DNA from 2 places in the Enterococcus sp. M-BR2 genome. Region 2 is predicted to be linked to the other one. Evidence: predicted binding sites of a transcription regulator. Region 2 holds the regulator's gene; the other holds the start of a gene.
What was found. The regulator LexA, encoded in region 2, represses DNA repair genes until DNA is damaged. The targets are predictions, from matches to a motif close to CNAACANNTGTTNG.
Positions count from the first base shown of each region.

Region 1: recX (recombination regulator RecX) is a predicted target of LexA. The motif match lies at 3,275-3,288, and genes of this name have one in related genera.

Region 1 is NZ_CM152743.1:1,305,744-1,313,710, forward strand. It holds gene AC1F25_RS06365 (AI-2E family transporter) at 1-19, opposite strand, end outside; gene AC1F25_RS06370 (GNAT family N-acetyltransferase) at 161-595, shown strand; gene ntdP (nucleoside tri-diphosphate phosphatase) at 667-1,200, opposite strand; gene mutY (A/G-specific adenine glycosylase) at 1,294-2,472, opposite strand; gene recX (recombination regulator RecX) at 2,465-3,262, opposite strand; gene rlmD (23S rRNA (uracil(1939)-C(5))-methyltransferase RlmD) at 3,369-4,751, shown strand; gene AC1F25_RS06395 (lytic polysaccharide monooxygenase auxiliary activity family 9 protein) at 4,923-5,501, opposite strand; gene AC1F25_RS06400 (carbohydrate-binding protein) at 5,659-7,206, opposite strand; gene AC1F25_RS06405 (TspO/MBR family protein) at 7,483-7,953, shown strand.
Region 2 is NZ_CM152743.1:944,842-952,808, forward strand. It holds gene cysK (cysteine synthase A) at 1-21, opposite strand, end outside; gene AC1F25_RS04600 (glucosaminidase domain-containing protein) at 162-1,055, opposite strand; gene tkt (transketolase) at 1,302-3,299, opposite strand; gene AC1F25_RS04610 (DUF896 family protein) at 3,401-3,652, opposite strand; gene lexA (transcriptional repressor LexA) at 3,799-4,422, shown strand; gene AC1F25_RS04620 (hypothetical protein) at 4,600-4,818, shown strand; gene AC1F25_RS04625 (adenine phosphoribosyltransferase) at 5,033-5,545, opposite strand; gene recJ (single-stranded-DNA-specific exonuclease RecJ) at 5,559-7,856, opposite strand.

The DNA of each region.
Region 1 (7,967 bases), 360 kb from region 2:
GTCTAAGTTTTTCAAACAATAGATTTCCTCCTTTCTTTCTTCCTAGTATATATTATATTCACTAAAAATTCTTTTATTCTTTTTTTATTTTCGAAAACTTTCCATACTTTTTATTTATTTTATTTTCCAGTATACTATACGAAAGGAAGGTGGCTAGACCATGAAAGTTGTACAAACAAAAGATACAATGAGCAATATTTACTTAGATGCTGTAAGAATCAGACATCAAGTCTTTGTAGTCGAACAAGGTGTCCCTTTGTCTCGAGAAATAGATAAAGATGAAGCACATTGCATCCATTTCGTTCTGTACTCAGATAAAAAAGAACCGCAAGGAACTGTACGCCTTTTGCCTTTAGAAAACAGAAAAATGAAATTACAGCGAATGGCGATTCTTTCTGAATACAGACACCAAGGCTTAGGTAAACTATTGATTGAAGAAGCAGAAACCTTTGCTAAGAATCAAGGCTATAATACGATTTTATTAGGAGCGCAGTCTACAGCGGAAGCTTTTTACGAAAAGCTTGGTTACATAGCTTACGGTGAGCCTTTTGAAGACGCTGGCATGCCTCACATTTATATGAAAAAGACTTTATAAAAAATTTTTCAAAAAAAAAACAGCAAGCTTTTGAGAAAAATTTCTCACTGGCTTACTGTTCTTTTTTGCGTTTACTTACGCGACAATTGCTTGTAACGGTCATACCAAATATCAATATAGCCTTCTGAGAACGGGCCATCTCCATTATTGATCCAGTCAACCAGAATCTTCACATTTTCTTTTAGGATGAAGTCAATATCGTTCGGGTAATTCATCATTTTGCTGTGCATCTCGTACTCATCGACATCCAATAGTCGTTTCTCGCCGTCAGGAAACACCTTGATATCCAAGTCATAGTCGATATATTTCAAGGCCTCATCGTCCAGCAAAAAAGGTGAAGCTAGATTACAATAATAGGAAACCCCCTTTTCTCTGATCATTGCTATTACATTGAACCAGTATTTTTTATGAAAATACACAATCGCTGGTTCGCGCGTTACCCATCGGCGTCCGTCAGATTCAGTAACTAATGTGTGATCATTCACGCCGATCATAGAGTGTTCGCTTGTTTTCAATACCATGGTATCTCGCCACGTTCGATGCAATCTGCCGTCGTGCTTGTAACTTTGGATCGTCACAAACTCTCCTTCTTTTGGAACTCCCATAGCAACCCTTCCTTAAGCAGCATTTTGTGCTTTGTGTTTGGGTGTTCATTACACCGACATCATAATTATTATATCAATAAAAATGAGCTTTGCCTAGAAAGGATTCCTATTGTTTCGATTTTTCTCCAACTGTTCCACTAGTTTCATTTGTACCTTCGGAAAAACGACCGAATCAAATGCAGCAGGCTTCAACCACTTCGAAGTTTTGTTCTCGGTAAATTCCTGTTCTGCTTCCTCGGTTGCCCGTCCGTAAAAAAGGAGAACATGCCATTTCAGATGACTAAAAACATGAGTAACCTCTCCTAAATGACGTGTCTGCCAAATAAAAAGTTCCTGCTTTTCGAAGGGAAGCTCTTTTCCGTCTTCTGCTACTAGATCATCAAACAGATCGACTTCCTGTTTTGCTTCCCATTCTTTTTTCAATCGCTCGTACTCCTCTTGTGTCACTTCCACCATTGGAAATGTCCACATATTCGCTAGCAGTTTTTGGCTATCTCTTTCTTCAAAATAATACGCTCCCGAATGATTTTGAAGAGCCGCACTGATATAATAAACGTTTTTTGGCTTTGCTTTTTTTGTTTTTACAGGAAAACTCGTTTGGATTCCTCGTTTGTTGGCTAAACAAAAGGCTTGGATCGGACAAGCTTCACACTTTGGAGAAGTTGGTGTACAGATAGCTGATCCTAGATCCATCATTGCTTGGTTGAATTCACCTGGATACGTTTCATCAATGATTTTCCGCATCGCTTCATCAAAGATTTTCCTGCTGGAAGCTTTGGCAATATCTGCTTCAATGCAAAACAATCTGCTGACTACTCGCATCACGTTACCGTCAACTGCAGGTTCTGGAAGTCCAAATGCTATACTTGCTATCGCTCCTGTCGTATAGGGGCCTATTCCTTTCAATGAGCTGATTTCTTCAGGCGTTTGCGGCATTTTTCCGTCAAATTCAGACATGATCTGTTTAGCAGCTGCTTGGATGTTTCGGGCTCTTGAGTAATAGCCAAGCCCCTCCCAAGCTTTTAAAAGCTTTTCTTCTGGAGCAGTTGCCAATTCTTCAATTGTAGGAAACCATTCCATGAAGCGATAAAAATAATCGATCACTGTATCTACTCTGGTCTGCTGGAGCATGATCTCAGAGATCCAGATACGATAAGGATCCCGATTGTAGCGCCATGGCAGGTTTCTTTTTTCTTGTTCATACCATTGAATGAACTGATCTTGAAATTCTTTTGTTTCTTCGTCTGTCCATTTTTCCCATTCTTTATTCACTTTCCTCTTCCTTTTCCGTAATGAATCGCTGGATCATATCCAAATCAAATCCTTTTTGATATAAGCTTTGTTTTACTTTTAGGTTTCTTTTTTTAGGTTCAAACCTTGAATTTCTTCGCCATAGTTTATCCCCTTGTTTGACTAAATAATCATATTCTGTTTCCTGGTCTACTTCTTGCGGAAGATCAGCCATCGCTTGTTGGATCACTTCTTGAGAAAAACCTTTTGTCATCAGAGTTTGTTGGATTTTCCGCAATAATTCTTTTTGGCTTTTCCCATGATTTTTTCCAAATGTTTTTTCAGCTGTTTGATGTGCATTTTGAACTTGGTCTTCAACTGTATACTGGGCGAGCGCCTGTTCAATAATCTCTAGTTTTAATCCTTTTTGCTGCATTTGCTGTGACAATTTTTTTGGACCTTTGTCACTTAAGCGCATGTTCGTGCGCACATAACTTTCCCCATAGACCAAATCATTGACAAGATCCAATTCTTTTAATCGGGCTACGATTTTATTTCGGTCTTCTTGAAGGATTTCCTTTTCTTTTAAGTATGTTCGGATTTCTTTTTCCGACCGTAACTGATAGCTTAAGTAATTCATTGCTAGCTGAAATCCGAAATCAGCGCCACTGCTCTTCTTGATCTCTTGGATAGTTTCTTCGTCTAATTCCCGTCCTTTTAACAAACGATAGCGTACTAATACATCTTCAGATACTTGTAAAGCTTCTCCTTCAGATAAATCTACGCGATAGAAAGGGCCTTTGCCTTTACTGATTCTCGTAACGGTTAACATAAACATCCTCCTCGAACATATATTCTCTATCATACCATAGAAAATCCCCGTAATCAGGTATTATATGTTAGAATAAACCACAGAAAAAAGAAAAAGGGAGATACTTATGGCAGAAACAATTGTCAAAAATGGACAAACGATTCCTTTGAAAATCAAGCGTTTAGGCATAAATGGCGAAGGAATTGGTTATTTCAAACGATTGATTATATTTGTTCCGTATGCACTACCAAAAGAAGAAGTACTAGTCAAAATCACGAAAGCAACTCCTCGTTATGCAGAAGGAGAATTAATAAAAGTCAAAAAGCCAAGCAAAGATCGCGTAGTGGCGCCATGTCCTGTTTATTATGAATGCGGTGGCTGTCAATTACAACACTTAGCCTATCAAGCACAATTGGATTTTAAAAAGGATCTACTCTTGCAAGCATTGGAAAAATTCAAACCAGCAGGCTTTCGATCCTACCAGTTGTTACCGACGATTGGGATGGATGATCCATGGCATTATAGAAACAAAGCACAATTTCAATTACGAAAAAATAAACAAACGCAAAAGACCGAAGCTGGTTTATATGAAGCAAACTCGCATCAGTTAGTTCCTATAACAGACTGTTTGGTACAAGAACCCCGAACACAAAAAGTGATGAATACTGTTGTTCAACTATTGAATAAATTTGATGCACCCATCTATGATGAACGGACAAACAGTGGTATTTTCCGCACGATCATGGTCAGAATCGGTGTCAAAACTGGAGAGCTGCAAGTCGTTTTTATTACTCGCAGTAAAAAATTCCCACAAAAAAACGCAATGATTCGCGAGATCAATGAACGCCTGCCCGAAGTTGTTTCGATCATGCAAAATGTCCAAGCACAAAAAACATCTCTCGTAATGGGGGATGAAACGATCCACGTATGGGGAAAAGAAACCATTGAAGAACAAATCAATGAAGTGACTTTCGATCTTTCTCCTCGCGCCTTCTTTCAGTTGAATCCTCAGCAGACCGAACTGCTTTATGGTGAAGGAATCAAAGCATTAGGTGCCCAGCCTGATGAAACAATCGTAGATGCTTATTGCGGAGTTGGTACGATTGGTCTAAGTGTAGCAAAAAAGGTCAAAGAAGTCCGAGGAATGGATACCGTTCCTCAAGCAATCGCTGATGCAAAAAGAAATGCGGAAAGATTAGGGTATCACAATACTCGATATGAAGTCGGTACAGCCGAACAAGTTCTACCTAAATGGTTGAATGAAGGTTTTCAGCCAGATGGTATCATCGTAGATCCGCCACGTACGGGTTTGGATAACGCATTGATTCAATCGTTACTGAAATTTCCACCAAAAAAACTTGTTTATATCTCCTGTAACGTTTCTACACTTGCCAGAGATCTGGTCCATTTAAGTAAAAAGTTCAATGTTGAATATTTACAGTCTGTTGATATGTTTCCTCAGACTGCACGTTGTGAAGTTGTCGTGAAGATGACGAGACTTGCTGATTAAACGAGAGAAGGCGTGAGCCTGCCGTTCAGCTCCGAGTCATAAGGAACAATTTCAAAAAACAGCTTTTCATGTTTGGTGACTATTGTCACTTGTGACCGAGGAGTTGGCAGGCGAACACTGCTTATTCAAAAAAGGGTTGTGACACGTTTTTTGTCACAGCCCTTTTGATTATTATTGGATATTCACGTCAATCACTTGATAGAATGCATTTGTCGTATCACTGATATTCCATACTGCTAAAATCACATTGTATCCTTTGCGGTCTTGAGGAAGTGTAATTGTTTGGTTGACTGTTTTTGGTGGTACGGTTGCTTTATCGTCTATTTTTGTAATCAATTCAAAATCGCTAAATTTCAAAGGTTGATCAGGGTTCCAATTTGGCTTGGTAATGTAGTAATCCCAAGTACTTGTCCGATGTTGCGCTGTTAAATTCCAAGTAATATTCAATGTTCCTGGATTGACCATATTTTTATACCATCTGTTAGATGTCTGTTCGTCTAAAGGTTCAAATCCGCTGACTCCTGCACTGGCGATTTTTCCATCAATGAATGTATTTTTGGTAGCTTCGATACTTTGCGGTTCCCATTGTGCTCTTCCGACATTTTGGTTTAGATTTCCTGCTGCTGATGTTCCTAGATATGCACGACTTCCAGGAGAAGTAATATAACCGTGTGCGAAACCTGGAATGCTGAAACCGAACAACCCTAAACTAACTAACCCGATAAACAATAACGTACTAATCTTTTTAATGTAGAAACCTCCTTCATTTGATAAACATATTGTAAACGCTTTATTATATTAACACAAACATTATGCTTTTATAATTTTATATTGAAATAAAAAGAAACAGGAGCTAAATAAAACTCCTGTTTACATTTTTTATTTATTTTTCATATATACCTATGAATCAAGAAATCTGTCTCCAAGGTCCCCATTCTCCAGATTCACTTGGATTATTGTTTTGAGTCCAGTACTTAGCTTCATAGATGATGCCTTCGTATACAACACGATCGCCAGCCGCATAAACTTTTTCAGGATCCCATACTGGATATTCACTTTCATTGTCCGCTAATGTTGTAAACGTCAATGTTGTTTTATCCGAAATATTACCAGAACGGTCTTCTGCTGTAAGTTCCACTGTATAAGTTGTATTCGCTTTTAAATTCTCAAAAGTATACTTGATATCTATTGTACTTCTTTCAACTATTTCTTCGTTTCCAATCAATCGAAGGTTATACTTTCCAATAGAATCATTATCTGTCGCAGGTGACCAACTTAGCGCAGCACGCCTAGATGTCACCAATTCTGCTTTAAAATTCTCTGGAATAGTTGGTTTTTCTTTGTCCTCTGGAAGAGGTGTGTCATCTGTAAAACGTTGTGCCACATTTAAAAATTCATACCGGTTGTTGACTTGTCCTTGTCCTCCATCGACCTTTGAATCTCGATTCATTGACCAGTAGGAAACCATTCCAATATTTCGTTCTTTTGCATGCTGAACAACTCGATTAAACATCGTTGCTGTAAAGTATGGATGAGCTTCACTTTCAAATCCGATTGATGGAGTGGTTCCTAATTTAGCATATGCTTGTTCTGTCGTCAAAGTCGTTCCCATAAATCTTTGATAATACTCTTTTAACTGCACCATTGTATTATCCACAGCATCAAGCGACCCTTGGGCATAATCTGGTACACTGCTTCCGTAGCACATTGTCATTAGATTGATATTTGTCAAATCCACTCCTGCCTCCAGATAAGCTTGTAACACTGCTAATCCGGTCGAAATCAGGCCAGTATCCATGACTGGCAAGGTCAACGTTACTTCTACACCAGTTGCTTCTTGAACTTTCTTTACCGCTTTTGCATTTGCCAAATTCGCTTCATATCCCATCGCAGCGGCTTCTACATCATAGTCTACACGTGTCAATCCATAGCCTTGAATAACTTCCATATAGGCATCATATAAAAGTGCTTGATTTTGAGTGACCTCCCAAAATGCTCCTGAATTCAGTCCGCCAAACGAAACAGCTACATCTCCGCCATTTTGCCGTAATTCCCGGATAGATTTTTTGATTCCTTCATACTGCCATTCGTCATTATCAATCTCACTTAGACCATTAAAACCACCCCAAGCCCAATCAATTCGACCATTTCTAATACCTCTCGCCTGTAAAAAACCTAATTTAAAAAATTTCTGTCCTGTTTGTTGAGCAACAGCTGCTAAGTTCAATGCCCCATTATTAGATAGTTCTTCATCAGAAGAATAAGCAGTTATATCCACATAAGGAGCAACTACTTGTTTTGGCCACTCAATTCCTTGTCCTACTCCAAAATCGGGATTAGTCACTACTGTTTGTTCGATTGCAGATGATTCTTGTACTTGAATCAGCAATGCAGGAGAAAAAAGCATCGTGCTGAGTGCCGCCCCAGTAAGTACTTTGAGTAAACCTCTTTTCATATTTATCAACCTTCCTATGTATAATTTTTTACTTCAGCCAAGCTTTTATGTAATCGATTACAATATAGATTGTAACAGAAGTTAATAAGAAAATAACGAATTGTAAAAAACATGAGAATTATTTAATACGATCTTTTTCAAATTCATGATTCATATAAACAAATTTTTAACTTTTTTAAATAACAATATTTCTCCATTATTCTTACTTCACAAACTAAATACAGGTATTGTTGTGATTCTTCATGTAAAATATTATTATAGAAAGGAGTTAATAGAATGAAGATGATAAAAGATATTCGTTTTTGGGTTTGTGTTATAGGAATTGTCATATTAGGCTTTTTATCAGGATTGCTTAGCGGAAATCCTGGAGAATATTACTATTCTTTACAACTTCCGCCATTTGCACCACCTAGTTGGATATTTGGACCAATGTGGACCTTATTGTATATTTTGATGGGTATTTCTCTTTATTTGTTGCTTAATCACAACAACAAAAAACAGCGAAACAACCTTGTAGGTCTTTTTGTGATTCAGTTCATTTTTAATTTCATATGGACTGCTCTATTTTTTAATTTAAGAAATATCTTCGTTGCAGCAATCGATATTACACTTTTGGTTATTTTCTTGTCAGTGCTTATGTATCAATTATGGCTGCATCATCGCCTAGTCATGTGGCTCATGATTCCTTATTATTTATGGGTACTATTCGCAACTCTACTGAATTATTCGATTTATTTTTTAAACTAAGTGCTAAAAACTAA
Region 2 (7,967 bases):
TGAGTTATAGATAGCTGTCATCTTCAATTCCTCCTTGTCTTTGCTCTTCCCTACTTATCATAATACAATCTGTTCATTTCTGGCGAGTGATTCGTCTTTGACTAGTAAAAAAAAGACAAAGATATACCAGATATGGTCGTTTCTTTGCCTTTTTATCTAAATCACACGTTTAGTTCTTGTCCGACTAATAAAGAATAACTGGACATGGACATGCCGTTTTTCGCCATTAGATCATCAACAGACATGCCAAATTTTTGTGCAATATCCCATAGCGTATCTCCTGATACAACTGTATATGTTTGACTACTATTTGTATCCGTACCTGTTGTCGACGATGATGATGACGTTGAAGTCGTCGTAGTAGTTGTTGTTGTTGTACTTGTAGTTGTTGTTGTCGCCGAACCAGTTGATGGTGTATCAAAACGGGTTAAATTATAAGTATTAATCAATGAGTTCAATTTGGTTCCATAATCTGGATCAGTAGCGTAACGACCTGTCAAGTACGCTGTTGCATCATAAAAACTTGTTGTATTGCTTTTCCATACACCAGCATAATGATAATCGCCTGTTGAAAAACTGGTTGAACGAAGAACATTTGCGTGGTCTTGGAAGGATTCCCAATAAGAAGAATATTTTCGGAATGGTTCATTCATCGTTACCCATTGTCCGTTTACATATTCTTTGGTTGCCATATAAACGACCTGTCCGTTATAGCTTCCTTTTACACCGAACAAATTATAATTGGGCGCACTAGCTAATCCGGAAGTACCATATGCACTTTCCAACAACGCTTGAGCGATCATGACTGAAGCATACAAGTCATTACTTGCAGCAACTTCTGATGCAGACCAGCCGATTTGATCGATAAACGCTTGAGGATCAGCAACTGTTTGAGATCCTTGTTCATCTGCATGAACACTTTGCGGTACCGCTGTAACCATCATCGGCCCAACTAAAAGACCCGTTCCAATTAAAGGAGCAATCGCTTTTTTATTGATCACCATGTTTCTTTTAGGTCTATGGTGTCGGGCACTGCGGGTCTTCAGCTCTTGCATTCAAATTCCTCCTCAAAATAAAAAAACTTACTAAAAAGTTCTCTTCTTAAAACAAACTTAATTAATTAAATTATACTTTTAATTCTCAAGAAACACAAACTAATCCGAAGAATTCTTTGTTTTGTCATTTAAATGTAATATAAAAGAAAACGAAAAGTAACATTGATTTATTCTTACCACCACATAAAAAACAGCTGCCTCCAACTTGCAGACAGCTGTCTTTATCATTCAAACAATGATTGGTGTCTATGATAATTGATTGTACGTATTCACAACATTTTCTACTGTAAATCCAAACTCTTCTAAAATTTTAGCACCAGGAGCAGATGCACCGAAATGATCGATGGTAATCGTTGTTCCTTCTGTACCCACATAGCGTTCCCATCCGAATGATGCAGCAGCTTCGATCGCCACGCGTTTCTTCACTGCTTTAGGAAGTACGCTTTCTTTGTATTCAGAAGATTGTTTTTCAAACAGGTCGAAGCTTGGCATAGAGACAACAGAAACATCTTTCCCGTTTTCTGCCAATTCTTTTTGAGCTTTCACGGCTAAATCAACTTCAGAGCCAGTTGCAATCAAAATACCTTCTGGTGTTTCTCCTTTAGCTGGAGAAAGAACGTATGCGCCTTTTTTGACCATTTCATCTGCTACTTCTTTTGTAGAAGGCAATACAGGAAGGTTTTGGCGGCTCAATACAAGGATAGTAGGCGCATCACTAGTCTCCATCGCCACTTTCCAAGCAGCACGTGTTTCATTTCCGTCTGCTGGACGAATCACTTGGACACCAGGCATGCAACGAACAGAAGCTAATTGTTCAATCGGTTCGTGTGTTGGTCCGTCTTCTCCGACAGCAACGGAGTCATGTGTCAAAACGTAAACAACAGGCGTATGTTGAATCGCTGCTAAACGAACAGCTGGTCTTAGGTAATCGACAAAGACAAAGAATGTTCCGCCATAGATACGAGTTCCGCCATGAAGTTGGATACCATTCATAGCCGAAGCCATCGCAAATTCGCGAACGCCAAACCAGATGTTACGTCCTTCATAATGTTCAGGAGTAAAATCTTTATCAGCAGCTACCATTGTATTATTGGAACCTGATAAATCTGCTGAACCACCCCAGAAACTTGGTATAGCTTTCGATAATTCTTGGATGACTTCTTTACTTGAAACACGGCTTGCTTGACTGCTTCCCACTTCATAAGTTGGCAATTCTGCATCCCAGTTTTCTGGCAGTTTTCCATCAAAGGCATCTTCAAATTGTTGTGCTAATTCAGGATAAGCTTTTTTATAATTGGCAAACATTTCATTCCACGCATCTTCAGCTTTTTGTCCTTCTTCTATCATTGTTTGATGGAAGCGGGCAGCTACTTCTTCGGGAACAGTGAAGTCTGGATAATCCCATCCGTAAACTTCTTTAGCCATCTTGATACCATCTTCACCAAGAGGAGCACCATGAACAGCAGATGTTCCTTCTTTAGGAGCACCGTAGCCGATGACTGTTTTTACTTCGATCAACGTTGGTTTATCTGTTTCAGCTTTTGCTTCTTCAATCGCTTTAGAGATTGCTTCTAGGTCATTTCCGTCTTTCACTAAGATATGTTGCCAGCCATATGCTTCATAACGAGCACCAACATTTTCTGTGAACGCTTTTGAAGTTGGACCATCTAATGAAATATCGTTTGAATCATATAAAACGATTAATTTACCTAACTTCATATGACCTGCCATCGAACTTGCTTCTTGAGAGACTCCTTCCATCAAGTCTCCATCCCCACAAATTGCATACGTATAGTGATCCATTACGTTGAAGTTTTCTTTGTTATAAGTGGCTGCAAGATGTGCTTCTGCCATCGCCATACCAACAGCCATTGCAATTCCTTGGCCTAATGGGCCTGTAGTAGCTTCTACACCATCTGTATGATGGACTTCAGGATGTCCCGGTGTCTTAGAATCCCATTGACGGAATTGTTTCAAATCATCAATTGTCACTTGATAGCCAGCTAAATGAAGTAAACTATATAACATTGCTGACCCATGTCCTGCTGAAAGTATGAAACGGTCGCGATCAGCCCAATTTTTCGATGTCGTTGGATTTACTTTCAGGTGTTTTGTCCATAACGCATATGCCATAGGTGCTGCGCCCATCGGCAATCCAGGATGTCCTGAGTTTGCTTTTTGGACTGCTTCAATACTTAATGTACGAATTGTGTTAACGCCAAGTTGGTCAATTTTGTCAAACAAAATAACCCCTCCTATTAATTTAGGTTTTTTTTACCTTTATTTCTTACACTCTCATTCTATAAGATGTCAAACGAAAAAGCAATCATTTTCAGTATTTTTTACTAAAAGTTGTCATTTCGGTTGTGTAAGCCTTTTTTCTTTTGGATTTCTTTTAATTTTTCCGGGGTCACGTCATTGCCCTCAGGATCGACGACTTTCATTCCTTCGATATGATGACGCATACCGGAACGAAAAGCTTCCAAATACTCTTTACGCAAGTTGATTTGTTCTTGTTCTTCGGCTTTCGAGAGACCATTTTCCTTCTTTTTACGTGCAAGTTCATTGATCCGCTCTATTTTTTCAGGTGACAGCATGCTCAGCCCTCCTTTTACTCTCCTTCATATTATATAAAAACTGAAAAAAAAACAACTAGATAAACTAAATAAAATACGAACATTCGTTTGATTTAGCGCTTTTTATATGGTACTATTTATTTATCAAGTGAAAGAAGGTGTACCTTGTGGCCCGACAAACTGAATCAAGACAAATTGAAGTCTTACGTTATATCCATGAACAAGTAACCCAAAAAGGATACCCGCCAACTGTCCGTGAAATCGGGGAAGCTGTTCAGCTTTCTTCTACTTCTACTGTTCACGGTCATCTTGCACGGCTTGAAAAAAAAGGGTTTATCCAAAGAGATCCGACGAAACCTCGTGCAATCGAGTTGACAAAACAAGGTTTAGAAAAGATTGGGATTCGTCCAACAACTATTCCAGTACTTGGCGTAGTAACAGCTGGAGAACCAATTTTAGCAGTAGAGGATGCTTCGGACTTCTTTCCGATCCCTCCTAATCTTTCTTCTGAAGAAGGCAGTCTCTTTATGCTGACGATTCGTGGAGATAGTATGATCAATGCTGGAATTTTGGATGGCGACAACGTGATCGTTCGGAAGCAGGAAACTGCACAAAACGGTGATATCGTCATTGCAATGACTGCAGAGGATGAAGCGACTTGCAAACGATTCTATAAAGAAAAAAACTACTTCCGTCTTCAACCTGAAAACGACTTACTCGAACCAATCATTTTAGATCAAGTATCTATATTAGGACGAGTAGTAGGGCTTTATCGTAGTCATATCTATTAATTAGTACTAAAAAAGAAATTTTTTAAAACCGAGTTTGAGACCATTGTCTCAAACTCTTTTTTCGCCCAAGTTCTTCTTCTTTCAAATTTTTATCGCTTCCCTCTTTACAAACCGAACAAATATTCGTATACTAAATATACGAACAATTGTTCGCATAAATTAACGAGGTGAGAATTCATGAAATCAATGAGACGTCTTGGCTTAGTATTAACTGTTTTGTTTTTAGGTATTATTATTGGTAATTTCGGCATACGTCCAGCTTTACTTGTGTTTGTTCCGTTATTTACTTTGTGGTTTATGTTGTGGGATGAAAAGAAGTACCGTCAATCTGAGCGGCGCAGAATTCATGAAGATCATTTCTATCATGAACCCTACTACAGATCCAGGCAATCATAATGAGGATTGACTGCTAATTGTTCAAAAGACAAAAAGTTAAACTTTTACGAGGGTGTGACAAAAAATGGTCACATCCTTTTTTTCGAACTTTTACTGGACTTTGACTGGCTCCATTTATAAAAAAATAGCGACCCTCAAGCGTCAGAGTGCCTATCTGACTTTTGAGGGTCGCTTCAAAATCGCTTCTTTATAAATTATAAATCGCTTTTTCTGCTTAATATTCCATTAATGTAATAATGTCGTATCCTTTGATTTTGTCGCGTCCATGGAGATCCATCAATTCGATTAAAAATGCGCAGCCTACGACTACACCACCTAATTGTTCGATCAGTTCGATTGTCGCTTTGATCGTTCCACCTGTAGCCAGCAAATCGTCACAAATCAGCACACGCTGACCTGGTTTAATGGCATCCTTATGCAATGTCAATGTATCTGTTCCATATTCTAATCCATAAGTCACTTCGATGGTTTCTCGAGGTAATTTTCCTTTTTTGCGGACTGGTGCAAAACCGACTCCTAACTCATAAGCAACAGGACATCCTACGATGAACCCACGTGCTTCTGGTCCAACTACCATATCAATTCGTTTTTCTTTTGCATAATTTACGATTTGCTTCGTAGCTTCCCGATAAGCATCACCATCTGCCATCAGCGGGGAAATATCTCTGAACACAATTCCTTTTGACGGATAGTCGGGAATACTGGCAATATAATCTTTTAAATCCACTCTTTGTTTCCTCCTAGGTTGTTAACCATTTCTTTATGGTAGGAATATCGCTCAAAAGCAAAAATTCCTCAACTTTGATTTTATTTAGCCGCCGCTGGTATAATTTGCTCTCAGTCAAAGGATGACTTTCTGGGCTGGCGACTTTTTGTAAAACACCGTTCTCTATTGTAACAAATTTCAATTCAAAAAACACCTGTATCATAAAAATTAATAATTTTTCAGGGATATGCAAATATTGGGCTACTGCTTTTATTTTATGACGTATATCTATTCGTTCTTGAGAATGGATCAATTTAAACAATTTTGCGTACTGTTCTCTTGTGCCTACCCCATTCAAATAAGCCTCATCAGGTGAAATCCCCATCAGATAAACACGATTGAATGAATAAGACCCAAAGACTTCTTTCAGCTTTGCTAAATCATCTGGACAATCCATAATAACCAGAGATTTCGGTTTTCTTTTTTCAATTACTGCTTGTATAAAGTCCATTCCTTCGAAAACAATCGCCGTTTCTTGGATGCTCTCCGGCACGAATTTCAACGTCGAAGAATCAAAAGCTAAATAAAGACTGTCTTCAGATGTTCGGCTCTGTTCACGGAAACGTTTTGCCCGCCAATCAAATACCTGCAGACCACCTACTGCAAAATCAGATACCATCAGTTGTGGTTTCTTACGTCCATTCCATTCATTGATCGAAAGCTTTCCTACTACATCTACTAGATTATTCAGCAGTTCTTCTTCTTGAGTTCCAAAACCAAAAGCGACCGCATCAAGCTGACTAGATTCATCGGAAAGGACAAATTTCAGATGCTGTTGGTTTGCTCCGATTTTTTTGACATTCGCTGCTTGGACTTGCCGAAATAAAAATTGAGGTAAAGGATTATCTGTACCAAATGGCGCTAATAATTTTAGTTCATCAATACGCTCTACTGTTACTTCATTCGGAAGTAGCACTTCATCAATTCTTAATTCAGGTCCTCTTGTCAAATCGATTTGACGATCGACTATATATTGGTTCATCTTCTCCTGTAGTATTGTGACATTTTCACTTGGCATCGTTAACCCGACTGCTGCATGATGTCCTCCAAAATAAGTAAATAGATCTCGCATCTGGTCAAGCATTTCAAAAAGGTTCAAGGCTTCAACACTACGTCCAGAACCTTTAGCTGATCCGTCTTCTTTTAAAGTAAGAACAAGCGTTGGTTTACCAGTTTCGTTCATTATTTTTCCTGCAACAATACCTAAAACACCTTCATGCCATCCTCGGTTTACCAATAGATGGATATGATTCTCCTTATTGACCATTGCTAATGCTTCTTCTGTTATCTGCTCTACGATTGCTTTTCTTTCTTCATTGATTTCATTCAATTTTTTTGCTTGAATGGATGCCTCTTCTTCGTCAAACGTTGCAAGCAATGAAACGGCAGGTCGCGGGTCGCCCATTCGACCAATGGCATTTAGTCTGGGCGCAATCGAAAAGCCGATCGTTGTTTCGTCTGCATCCCTCATTTTTATGCCGCTTTCTTCAAACAGCGCCTGAAGTCCTATCCGTTCTGAATGATGGATGGCATCGATTCCTAATGAAACAAGGATTCGATTCTCATCAGTCAATGAAACTAAATCGGCGATTGTTCCTATCGCTACTAAATCCAAAAATTCTGCAGGTGGTTCTTCCAACAATGCAGAAGCTACTTTGAATGCTACTCCGACTCCTGCCAGATCTGGAAATGGATATTGCCCCGCTGGATGACGAGGATGAACAATCGCATAGGCGTCTGGTAATTTCTCAGGTAGTTCGTGATGGTCTGTAATGATCACGTCTACACCAGCTTGCTGTGCATATGCTACTGCATCATTTCCTGCTACCCCGTTATCAACAGTGATGATCAACTGGATGCCTTTTTCGATCTTTTCTTGGTATACCGATCGATTTGGTCCATACCCGTGCTCAAATCGATTTGGCAAAAATACTTCTACTTCTGCGCCAAGTAATTCCAGTGTTTCTTTCATTACCGTTGCACTGGTGATTCCGTCTGCATCATAATCACCGTAAACGAGGATTTTTTCTCCACTGATTACAGCTTCTTGTATTCGACTGATTGCTTTATCCATATCGTGCATCAGATACGGATCATGTAGTTCTTGTTCCTTTGGATGTAAAAATCGGTTGATATCCTCTTCCTCATGGTAACCTCTTTGCCACAGTAACTTACCGACAAATGGAGATAATTTCAGTTCACGGATCATTTGGAGAAAGGATTCAGAAGGCTCTGTCTCGCTTAACTTCCAATCAAAATTTGCTTGTCTCACTTTCTCACTCCTAACTTAGTTATTATAGCAAAGGAAATCAGCAAAAAAAAGCAGAAAGAAAGAATAAAAATAGATCAGATCCGCTAGACTGATGTTCAGCAGGACCCGATC